One region of the Streptomyces sp. NPDC051684 genome, then DNA from elsewhere that is predicted to be linked to it. Evidence: riboswitches for the same ligand, from Rfam matches in the RefSeq annotation. Region 1 holds a riboswitch; each other region holds the start of a gene.
The links. A riboswitch is a leader RNA that binds a small molecule or an ion and turns the genes downstream of it on or off. The one in region 1 is predicted to bind cyclic di-AMP.
Positions count from the first base shown of each region.

Region 2: it holds a riboswitch for cyclic di-AMP, as region 1 does, so the genes downstream of both, ACIA8D_RS31155 (M23 family metallopeptidase) here and ACIA8D_RS26210 (C40 family peptidase) in region 1, are expected to answer to the same signal.
Region 3: it holds a riboswitch for cyclic di-AMP, as region 1 does, so the genes downstream of both, ACIA8D_RS31505 (transglycosylase family protein) here and ACIA8D_RS26210 (C40 family peptidase) in region 1, are expected to answer to the same signal.

Region 1 covers NZ_JBITCS010000023.1:33,637-36,810, reverse strand. Annotated here, with positions in the region: gene ACIA8D_RS26220 (ATP-dependent Clp protease proteolytic subunit) at 1-588, shown strand, start outside; gene ACIA8D_RS26215 (hypothetical protein) at 596-904, shown strand; cyclic di-AMP (ydaO/yuaA leader) riboswitch at 1,259-1,470, shown strand; gene ACIA8D_RS26210 (C40 family peptidase) at 1,474-1,947, shown strand; gene ACIA8D_RS26205 (DUF6328 family protein) at 1,996-2,469, shown strand; gene ACIA8D_RS26200 (ATP-binding protein) at 2,453-2,890, opposite strand; gene ACIA8D_RS26195 (helix-turn-helix domain-containing protein) at 3,174-3,174, shown strand, end outside.
Region 2 covers NZ_JBITCS010000031.1:96,912-100,085, forward strand. Annotated here, with positions in the region: gene ACIA8D_RS31150 (tyrosine-protein phosphatase) at 1-554, opposite strand, end outside; cyclic di-AMP (ydaO/yuaA leader) riboswitch at 938-1,109, shown strand; gene ACIA8D_RS31155 (M23 family metallopeptidase) at 1,113-1,889, shown strand; gene ACIA8D_RS31160 (MFS transporter) at 2,073-3,174, opposite strand, start outside.
Region 3 covers NZ_JBITCS010000032.1:70,620-73,793, reverse strand. Annotated here, with positions in the region: gene ACIA8D_RS31510 (transglycosylase family protein) at 102-1,139, shown strand; cyclic di-AMP (ydaO/yuaA leader) riboswitch at 1,320-1,478, shown strand; gene ACIA8D_RS31505 (transglycosylase family protein) at 1,483-2,196, shown strand; gene eno (phosphopyruvate hydratase) at 2,504-3,174, shown strand, end outside.

The DNA of each region.
Region 1 (3,174 bases):
ACCAGCTCGGGCAGCCGCACCCTCGACCCGTATTCGAAGCTTCTGGAAGAGCGCATCGTCCTCCTCGGGACGCCGATCGACGACGTCTCGGCGAACGATGTGATGGCACAGTTCATGCACCTCGAGTACCTGGCGCCCGACCAGGACATCTCCCTGTACATCAACTCCCCGGGCGGCTCGTTCAGCGCGATGACCGCGCTCTACGACACCATGCAGTTCGTCGGCTGCGACGTCGCGACGACCTGCCTGGGGCAGTGCTCGTCCGTGGCCGCGGTACTGCTCGCGGCGGGGACACCCGGCAAGCGGATGACGCTGCCCGGCGCGCGCGTGGTGCTCGACCAGCCCTCGCTGCCCGAGCCGGCCCAGGGACAGCCGAGCGACCTGGAGATCTACGCGAGCGAACTCACGCGCATGCGCGACCAGTTGGAGGAGCTGCTCGCCCGGCACAGCGGGCGCACCAAGGAGCAGGTCGGCGCGGACATCGAGCGGGACACCGTCCTGACGGCCGAACAGGCCCTGGAGTACGGACTGGTGGACCACGTCGTCGAGAGCCGTACCGCCACCCTGCGCTCCCCCGGCACGAGGTGATCGGCCGATGTATCCACCCGAACCGCCGCCGCTGCCCGCGATGACCCGCGCCGAGTGCGAGCTCGTGGACCGCTATCTGGAGGTGGTCGACCTCATCGCGCGGATCAACCCGGCCCGGGGCGACGACACCTACAGCGGCCTGCGCGCGGCGCAGGCGCTGGTGAGCCGGGCCGTCGAGCTGCGGGACGCGCTGAACCTGATGCACCAGAGGGGCGAGAGCCGGGTGCACGCGAGCACGCTGGCGCGGGCACTGCGCGTCCTGGACGGGGAGCGGCGCACCAACCGGGTCACACTGCCGTCAGAACCGGTCAGTTGAATTCACTTGAAGCCAATTGAAGTCAGGTGAAGCCGTCGACCGCTCACCGGGCTTCCCGAACCGTCGAGCCGCAACCCAAACGACCCAGATGGGGTACCCCGTACGGCCTAGCCTCCGGTACGCGGATGAGCCCGGCAAAGTTGCGTACGAGCCGTAGGCAACCGCCGGAATATGGCGTTCCGCCGCTGGTGCGGGGCTCGTCGGGTCTCGGCGGGCAGGGGCGAAAGGCGCAGCGTCCACCTGAACGGGTCAAGGGTGACGAGCCTCACTTACCGCCGGTTCGACTCGGATTTCGCCTCGGCCGTGCGTGAAGATCCGTTGCGACGACAAGCCCCCGCCGCCGCGGCGGGGCGGTCCGCACGGACGCCGAGTCCTGCCGCCGTGCGGATGCCAGGTCGACAGGAGTGCATCGGCAGGAGTGGAGGACCCGAGCACGACGGGCCACCGCCGCGCCTCGTCAGAGGCCGCGCCGGACGGCCCTTGGGGTGAAGCCGCGGTACGCGGCCGGGCAACTTCGCCACCCGAACCCGACAGGTCATCCTTCACAGGCGGTTGACGAAGGGTTGCGCATGACTGCGCTGAATCGTGTTCCGTCGCTGCTGACCCGGGCGGGCACCGCTTCCGCCCTCTCCATCGCCGTCGCCGGCGCGGGGCTCATGGTCCCCGGCGCCGCGTCCGAAGCATCAGCGGCAACGGCATCCGTCAAGGCACTGCAGGTCGCCGCGTCCAAGAAGGGTGCACCGTACAAGTGGGGCGCCGCGGGGCCGCACCGGTTCGACTGCTCGGGCCTCACGCTCTACTCGTTCAAGCGGGCGGGCAAGAAGCTGCCGCGCACCGCGGCCCAGCAGTACAACAAGACCAAGCACATCTCCAGGTCTCATCGCACACCTGGAGACCTGGTGTTCTTCCGCTCCGGCCGCAGCATCTACCACGTCGGCATCTACGCCGGAAAAGGCCGCATCTGGCACTCCCCGAAGACCGGTTCCGTGGTCCGTCTGGAGCGGATCTGGACGAACAGCGTGTCGTACGGCCGGGTGCGGTGAACCCCTGCGCTCGCGCTTGAGCGGACCGCGAGCGGATACTCGTAGGGGATGCATGAGCGCAACGAGACGCCTCTGGAACGCGCCGATCGGAACTTCGGAGAGCTCCTCCAAGAGCTCCGGGTCACCCAGACCGGCGTGCAGTTCCTGTTCGCGTTCCTGCTGACGCTCGCGTTCACCCCCCGCTTCCCGTCGCTCGACACGGTCCAACGGACCACGTACGTCACGACGTTGCTCCTCACGGTCATCGCGGCCGCGCTGTTCACGGCGCCGGCCGCGGTGCACCGGGTGCTGTTCCAGCTGGGTGCGAAGCGGCGGATCGTACGGGTGTCCTCGCGGCTCGCGGCGTACGGGATGGCGGCGCTCGTGCTCGCGCTGAGCGGGTCCGTGCTGCTCGTGGTCGATGTGACGGTCGGCAGGGCCGGCGGGATCGCGGCCGGCGCCGGCGCGTTCTGCGTCTGTGTGGGGCTGTGGGGACTGCTCCCGTGGCTGATGCGGCGCGCGCTCCTCAAGCGGGACGACTGACCGGGGCCACCCACGGCAGTGTGATCCACACCGTCTTGCCGCCCTCCGGGGTCGGGCGCACCGTCAGGGTGCCGCCGCACTCCGCGGTGAGACAGCGGATGATGACCATCCCCCGCCCGTTGTCCTGCTGGACCGCGGCCGGCAGCCGCTTGGGATAGCGGGGGTGACTGTCGGTGACACCGATGCGCAGCCGCTCGTCGCGGTCCAGCTCCACGTCGACGGTGAACGTGGGGGACTGCCCGAGGGTGTGCTGCACCGCGTTCGTCGCGAGTTCGGACACGATCAGGCGGACGGTGTCCGCCGCGTCCGTCCCCGACGCCATGCCCCACTCCGCGAGGACGGAGGCGACATACCTGCGGGCGGCCGAGACCGAGGCGGGATCGCTCGGCAGCGTGACGGATGCTTCCTGGTGGTCTGCCATGGCGACGTGTCCCTTTCCCGCCGAGGTGGCTCGTCCGGCCTCGCGGATCGCTCGCGCGCGGGCCCCGGCAACTGCTTCGCGCCAGATTGCCACTTGGACGTCCCACTGTGGTGCCGATCCCCCAAGATATGCATATATCTGTCGCTCGATGCGGTGAACTCTGCGACGGTGGACCGTATTTGGGCCGAGGCACGCTGTGTCCTCTACCGTCGGCTCAGACACGCGTCCCGTGCGGCCGGGAGGGAGTCCGGCCGGGTGACGCGAGGAGCCCGAGGAGTCCTCCA
Region 2 (3,174 bases), on a different contig from region 1:
TCCGCCTCGATGGCGTCGCGCTCCACGCCGACCGCGAGCAGCGTCACCGCGATCGACAGGCCCGCGCGGTCCTTGCCGGCCGCGCAGTGCATCAGCGCGGGAAGGCTGTCCTCGGCGAGGGAGTGCAGCACGCGGCTGTGCTCGGCGGTGCGCTCCTTGATCATGGTGCGGTAGGAGTCGACGAGGCGGTTCGCCGCGCGGCCCTCGGAGAGGATCTGGCGCAGCTGCTCGATGTCGCCGTCGCGGACCATGGTCCAGAATTCGGCGCCGTCGGCCGGGTCGTTGAGCGGCAGGTTGAGATTGCGGACGCCGGGGAGCTCGACGTCGGCGCCCTCCAGCCTCTGGTCCGCGGCGTTGCGGAAGTCGAAGACCGTGTGCAGGCCGAGCGAGGAGAGGAAGGTCGAGTCCTCGGCCGTGGCATGGGCGAGGTGACCGCTGCGGAACAGCACGCCCTGGCGCACGCGCCGGCCGTCCACGGTGGGCAGGCCGCCCACGTCTCGGAAGTTGCGCACTCCGGTCAGCTCGGGCTCGGTGGACGGTGCGTGCTGCGTCACAGGGGCTCCTCCCAATCGGTGCACCGGCGTTGGGTCACCGGTGGGCGCGCTCCTGACGATACGACATCGGTTCCACAGGCAACCATCTGTCCGATTTGCCCACTTCTGTGTCAACTGTGCATGAATCGAAGGGGCTTGTGGGAGTGTGCGTGACCGGCCTCATGTTCGTGACGCTGTGTGGCGGGCGGCCCGGAATGCCTCCCCAGTAATCCCCGAAGGTATGGCGTTGGTAAAGCGGAGAATGTCGACGCAGGGTTACACAGGGAAGCCTCAGAAACCCAAGGAATTGCCACCGCAAGTGAATTCGGCAGTTGTCGCCGTCATTGCGGTTCGCCTACGGTCACCAATCAATCCGGTCGGAACGCCTAGTCCTGCCGCCGCCCGGATTCCTTTCGACTACCCGTCACGGCAGGAGCGGGGGACCCACACGCAAGACGCCGCGTAGGGGATTTCCCGAAGCGGCTTGGGGTGAAGCCGTGCCCGTACCCCGGGCGCGGCCGGGCATCTCCAGCCCGAACCCGACAGCTCACCTCGTAGGCGACGGAGAGGAAATTCAGCATGCCCGCAAAGGGAAAGCACCGCCTTTCGACCTCCCGCCGCATCGCCCGGGTCGCCGCCGTCGCCTCCGCCGGCGGAGCGGCCATCGTGCTGCCGCTGATGGGCGCCAGTGGCGCGCAGGCCGCGACGTCCGGCGCCACCGCCGACACCACGACGTACACCGTCAAGGCCGGTGACACGCTCTCGAAGATCGCCAAGGCGCAGGACGTCGACGGCGGCTGGAAGAAGCTGTACGAGGACAACAAGGACGCGGTCGGCTCCAACGCGGACCACCTCAAGATCGGCGTCAAGCTCACCCTCGGCGCCGCGGCCGAGGGCGACTCCGCCGCCAAGCCCGCCGCCACGCAGGCGAGCGCCAAGACGACCGCCTCCGGCGACTACGTGGCGCCGGTCGACGGCGCCAAGGGCAACGGCTACGGCAACTCCGGCTCCATGTGGTCCAGCGGCAGCCACACCGGCGCCGACTACTCGGTGTCCACCGGCACCTCCGTGAAGTCGATCGCCGACGGCACCGTCGTCTCGACCGGCTCGGGTGGCGCGTACGGCAACGAGGTCGTCATTGAGCACGCCGACGGCCACTTCTCCCAGTACGGCCACCTGTCCTCGATCGGCGTCGCCCAGGGCGACACCGTGACGGCCGGCCAGGAGATCGCCAAGTCCGGCGCGACCGGCAACGTCACCGGCCCGCACCTGCACTTCGAGATCCGCACGACCGCGGACTACGGCTCGGACATCGACCCGATCGCGTACCTGAGTGAGCACGGTGTGAGCGCCTGAGGCGACGTGAGCACGTGAGGTGAGCGCGTGATGCGGTAGCGGCTCGTCGGCCCGTTCCGATGCGGCGCCCGGGGTTCTCTCCGGGCGCCGCATCGCGTTCGCGCGCTCAGAGGGTGCGGGTTGTGGAGTGCGGTCGTCCTGATCCGCAGCCCGCGCCGCCGGGCCGGGGTGGCCCGGCGGCGGTCACCCGGACTGTTCCCGCGCGTCTCCTGCGGGAGCCGACGCGGGCATGCGCCAGGCCAGGACCGCACCGACCGCGAGCCCGGTGGCCGCCAGTGCGGTGGCGACGAGGAACGGGTCGAGGGAGTGCAGGCCCGGAGCGAACCCGATCCCGACGCAGACGGCCACCCCGCTCGCGCCGCCCAGCTGGTCCGCCGCGCGTTGGACGCCCGAGGCGATCCCGGCGTCGTCCTCGCTGACGCCGCTGACGGCGAGGTATTGCAGCCCTACGAGGCCGACTCCCATCCCGGCCGCGATCAGGAGCATGGCCGGGATCATCGCGGGGCCGTTGGCCCGCAGCGCCGCGACGAGGGCGGTGGCGGCCATCGCGGCCGCGGTGAAGCCGAGGCCGGCGAGCACGCACGCGCGTGCGCCCCAGCGGCCCAGCAGGCGCGGCACGAGCACCGAGAAGGTGATCAGGGAAACGGCCAGCGGCAGCATGGTCAGGCCCGCGCCGAGCGGGCCGATGCCCAGTCGTTCCTGCAAGTAGAACGTGAACAGCAGGAACGAGGTCGACAGCGCCCCGCTGAGCAGCATCGTGGTCAGGTTGGCCACCACCCGCGTGCGATGGGCGAAGAAGCGCAGCGGCAGCAGCGGATTGTGCGAGCGCGCCTCGACGCGCACGAATCCGACCCCGGCGGCCACCGCCCCCGCCAGCGCCCCGAACACCGCCCACGCGGGCGTTCCCGGTTCACCGGCCTGGACGACTCCGAGGGTGAACAGCAACGGGCAGGCGGTCAGCAGCAGCGCACCGCCAAGGTCCAGCGCCGGAGCCGCCTTGGCCGCCACGGGCCGGTCCCCCTCGACCAGGAAGAGGGTTGCCAGCAGCACGGTCAGGACGAACGGGACCGAGATCAGGAAGATCCAACGCCACCCCAAGTGGGCGGTGACGATCCCGGACAGGACGAATCCGATCACCAGGCCGCAGCTCGCCACCGCCGCCCACACGCCCAAGGCCCGCGACCGCCGCGGGCCTTCGGGGAACATCAGGACGATGGTGGCCATCGCGGCCGGCAGCGCGACGGCCTCGCCGACCCCTTGCAGCAGCCGCGCGACCACCAGCCAG
Region 3 (3,174 bases), on a different contig from region 1:
GAGTGCCGCTACGTTCACGGATCATCGCGACACATGCACAACCCGCACCACTTGCACCACCCGTCGCGCGTAGCAGCATCAGTCTCGCGAAAGGCAAACGCATGCTCTCCGGGAACGGTCGTCACCGTCGCCCCCGTCAGGCCCCTGCTCTCGTCGTCGCCGCCGGAGTCACCGGCAGCGCCATCGCGATCCCGCTGTTCGCCGCGAGCGGCGCGAGTGCCGCGACCACGCAGGCGTGGGACAAGCTCGCCGAGTGCGAGAGCGGTGGGCAGTGGAGCCTGGACGCCGGTAACGGCTACTACGGCGGCCTCCAGTTCACGCAGGAGAGATGGGAGGAGTACGGGGGGCTCGACTACGCCCCGCGTGCCGACCAGGCCAGCCGCTCGCAGCAGATAGCCGTCGCCGAGAAGGTTCTCGGCGACAAGGGGCCGAGCGCCTGGCCGATGTGCTCGCTCACCTCGGACCTCACCAAGGACGACGGCTCGGCGGACGTCGACCCGGGCGTGTCCGCGTCACCGTCGGCGCAGCCTTCCGAGTCGTCCGACTCCGGTGACGACGACAAGTCGTCGGGCGAGGGCGCAGATGGCGGCGCCGACAAGGCGGGCTCCGCGGACGCCACGGATCCGGCCGACTCCACCGAGTCCAGCGATTCCGCCGAATCCGCCGAATCCGCCGATTCGGGAGACAAGGGTCACGACGAGTCCGCGGGCTCCGACTCCTCGGACCGCCCGACGGCGGACGAGACGAGCGATACCTCCGGTAACAAGGGGGCGGAGTCGTCGAGCCCGTCAAGTGACAAGTCCCACGCGCCTTCTGACGGCACCCCCGCCGGGACGGCCTCCCCGTCCGCCCGGCCCTCCGGCGACACGTCCGGCCGCCACCGCGGCGACCGCGCCGACGACGACGGTTCCGACTCCCGTAAGGGGGCGGGGCGGCACGCCTCACGCGACGACAAGCGCGCCGGCGACACGTACGAGGTGCACGCCGGCGACAACCTCTGGGACATCGCGAAGACCCAGGACGTGCACGGCGGATGGGACGCGCTCTATGAGCGGAACAAGGAGACGGTCGGTACCGACCCAGACCTCATCCTTCCTGGTCAGAGCCTGGATCTTGGGGACGGATCGGACAAAAGGTAGCGGGGGTTCGGGGCGGTTGAAGGGGCTTTGTCCGATGTCGATCGAGTGAGACATGGGTCTCAAAGCCCCTGATCGACTTTGAAATCGGACGGATCGACCGCTTACGTTCGTGACCGCTCGCTTCAGCGGGCCCCGATGGACGTCACGCCGAATCCTGCCAACGTCCGTACGGGAACAGTCGACGCGTAAGCGCCGTAGGCAGGAGCGGGGGACCCAGGTAAGCCGCCCTTCCGGGAGACCGGACGGGCTTGGGGTTAAGCAGCGCACAAGGATGCGTCTGCCGGACACTCACTGGTCCGAACCCGACAGCTCACCTCGCAGGCGTCGGTGAGGAGACATCTCCATGCTGTTTTCCGGCAAGAACAAGCACCGCCGCCCGTCCAAGGCCGTCCGCGTCGCCACGCTCGGCGGTGTCGCCGCTGCCGCCGTCGCCGTGCCGCTGATGGGTGCCACCTCGGCCTCCGCCGCCACCACGTCCGAGTGGGACCAGGTCGCGCAGTGCGAGTCCGGCGGCAACTGGTCCACCAACACCGGCAACGGTTTCTACGGCGGTCTGCAGTTCTCGTCCTCCACCTGGTCCGCCTACGGCGGCGACCAGTACGCCTCCACCGCCGACCAGGCGTCCAAGGCGCAGCAGATAGCCGTCGGCGAGAAGGTTCTCGCCTCCCAGGGCAGCGGTGCCTGGCCGAACTGCGGCTCGGGCCTGTCCTCCACCCCGAACGAGGGTGGCGGTGACGACTCGTCGCAGCAGCAGGCTCCGAAGCAGGAGACCCAGCAGCGTGCCGACCGCTCCGAGCAGCGTCAGCAGCCGCAGCAGCAGGAGGCCCCCAAGCAGGAGGCCCCGAAGCAGGAGGCCCCGAAGCAGGACACCGTCACCACCCCGACCGGTAACAAGGTCGAGAAGGGCGACGGCGAGTACAAGGTCAAGTCCGGCGACACCCTCAGCAAGATCGCCGAGGCGCACGGCACGACCTGGCAGCAGGTGTTCGAGAAGAACAAGGACATCGTCAAGGACGCCAACCTGATCTACCCGGGTCAGCAGCTGCACCTCAGCTAAGACGTCCGGCCCCGCGCAGGGGCCCGGTCCGCCCAGGACCCCCAGGCACGGACTCGGCATCGGCGGACGCCGAGTCCCGCCGCCCTCCCCGTCCCCACGGGCCGCTCACTTCGGCGACCCCCGCCCCGGCACAGCCGGGGCGGGGGTCGCTGTTTTTGTTCCGTTAAGGAACATTTCGCTAACGGCGTTGTCCACGAGGCGGGCGTTCGGATGGCCGATGCCCGGGAGCCGGTTAGGCTCAGGGGGGCGGGATCCGTTGTCCGACGGCCGCCCGCCAAGCTTCGTCACATCCCAGAAGGAGATGCTCGTGCCGTCCATCGACGTCGTCGTAGCCCGGGAAATCCTGGACTCCCGAGGCAACCCCACGGTCGAGGTCGAGGTCGGCCTCGACGACGGGAGCACCGGCCGTGCTGCCGTCCCGTCCGGCGCCTCCACCGGTGCCTTCGAGGCCATCGAACTCCGCGACGGTGACCCGAACCGTTACCAGGGCAAGGGCGTCGAGAAGGCCGTCCTCGCCGTCATCGAGCAGATCGGCCCGGAGCTCGTCGGCTACGACGCCACCGAGCAGCGCCTGATCGACCAGGCGATGTTCGACCTGGACGCGACCGACAACAAGGGCTCGCTCGGCGCCAACGCCATCCTCGGTGTCTCGCTCGCCGTCGCGCACGCCGCTTCCGAGGCGTCCGACCTGCCGCTCTTCCGCTACCTGGGCGGCCCGAACGCGCACCTTCTCCCGGTGCCGATGATGAACATCCTGAACGGCGGGTCCCACGCGGACTCCAACGTCGACATCCAGGAGTTCATGATCGCCCCGATCGGCGCGGAGTCCTTCTCCGAGGCCCTGCGCTGGGGCGCCGAGGTCTACCACACGCTGAAGAAGGTCCTGAAGAGCAAGGGCCTGGCCACCGGCCTGGGCGACGAGGGCGGCTTCGCCCCGAACCTGGGCTCGAACCGTGAGGCCCTGGACCTGATCCTCGA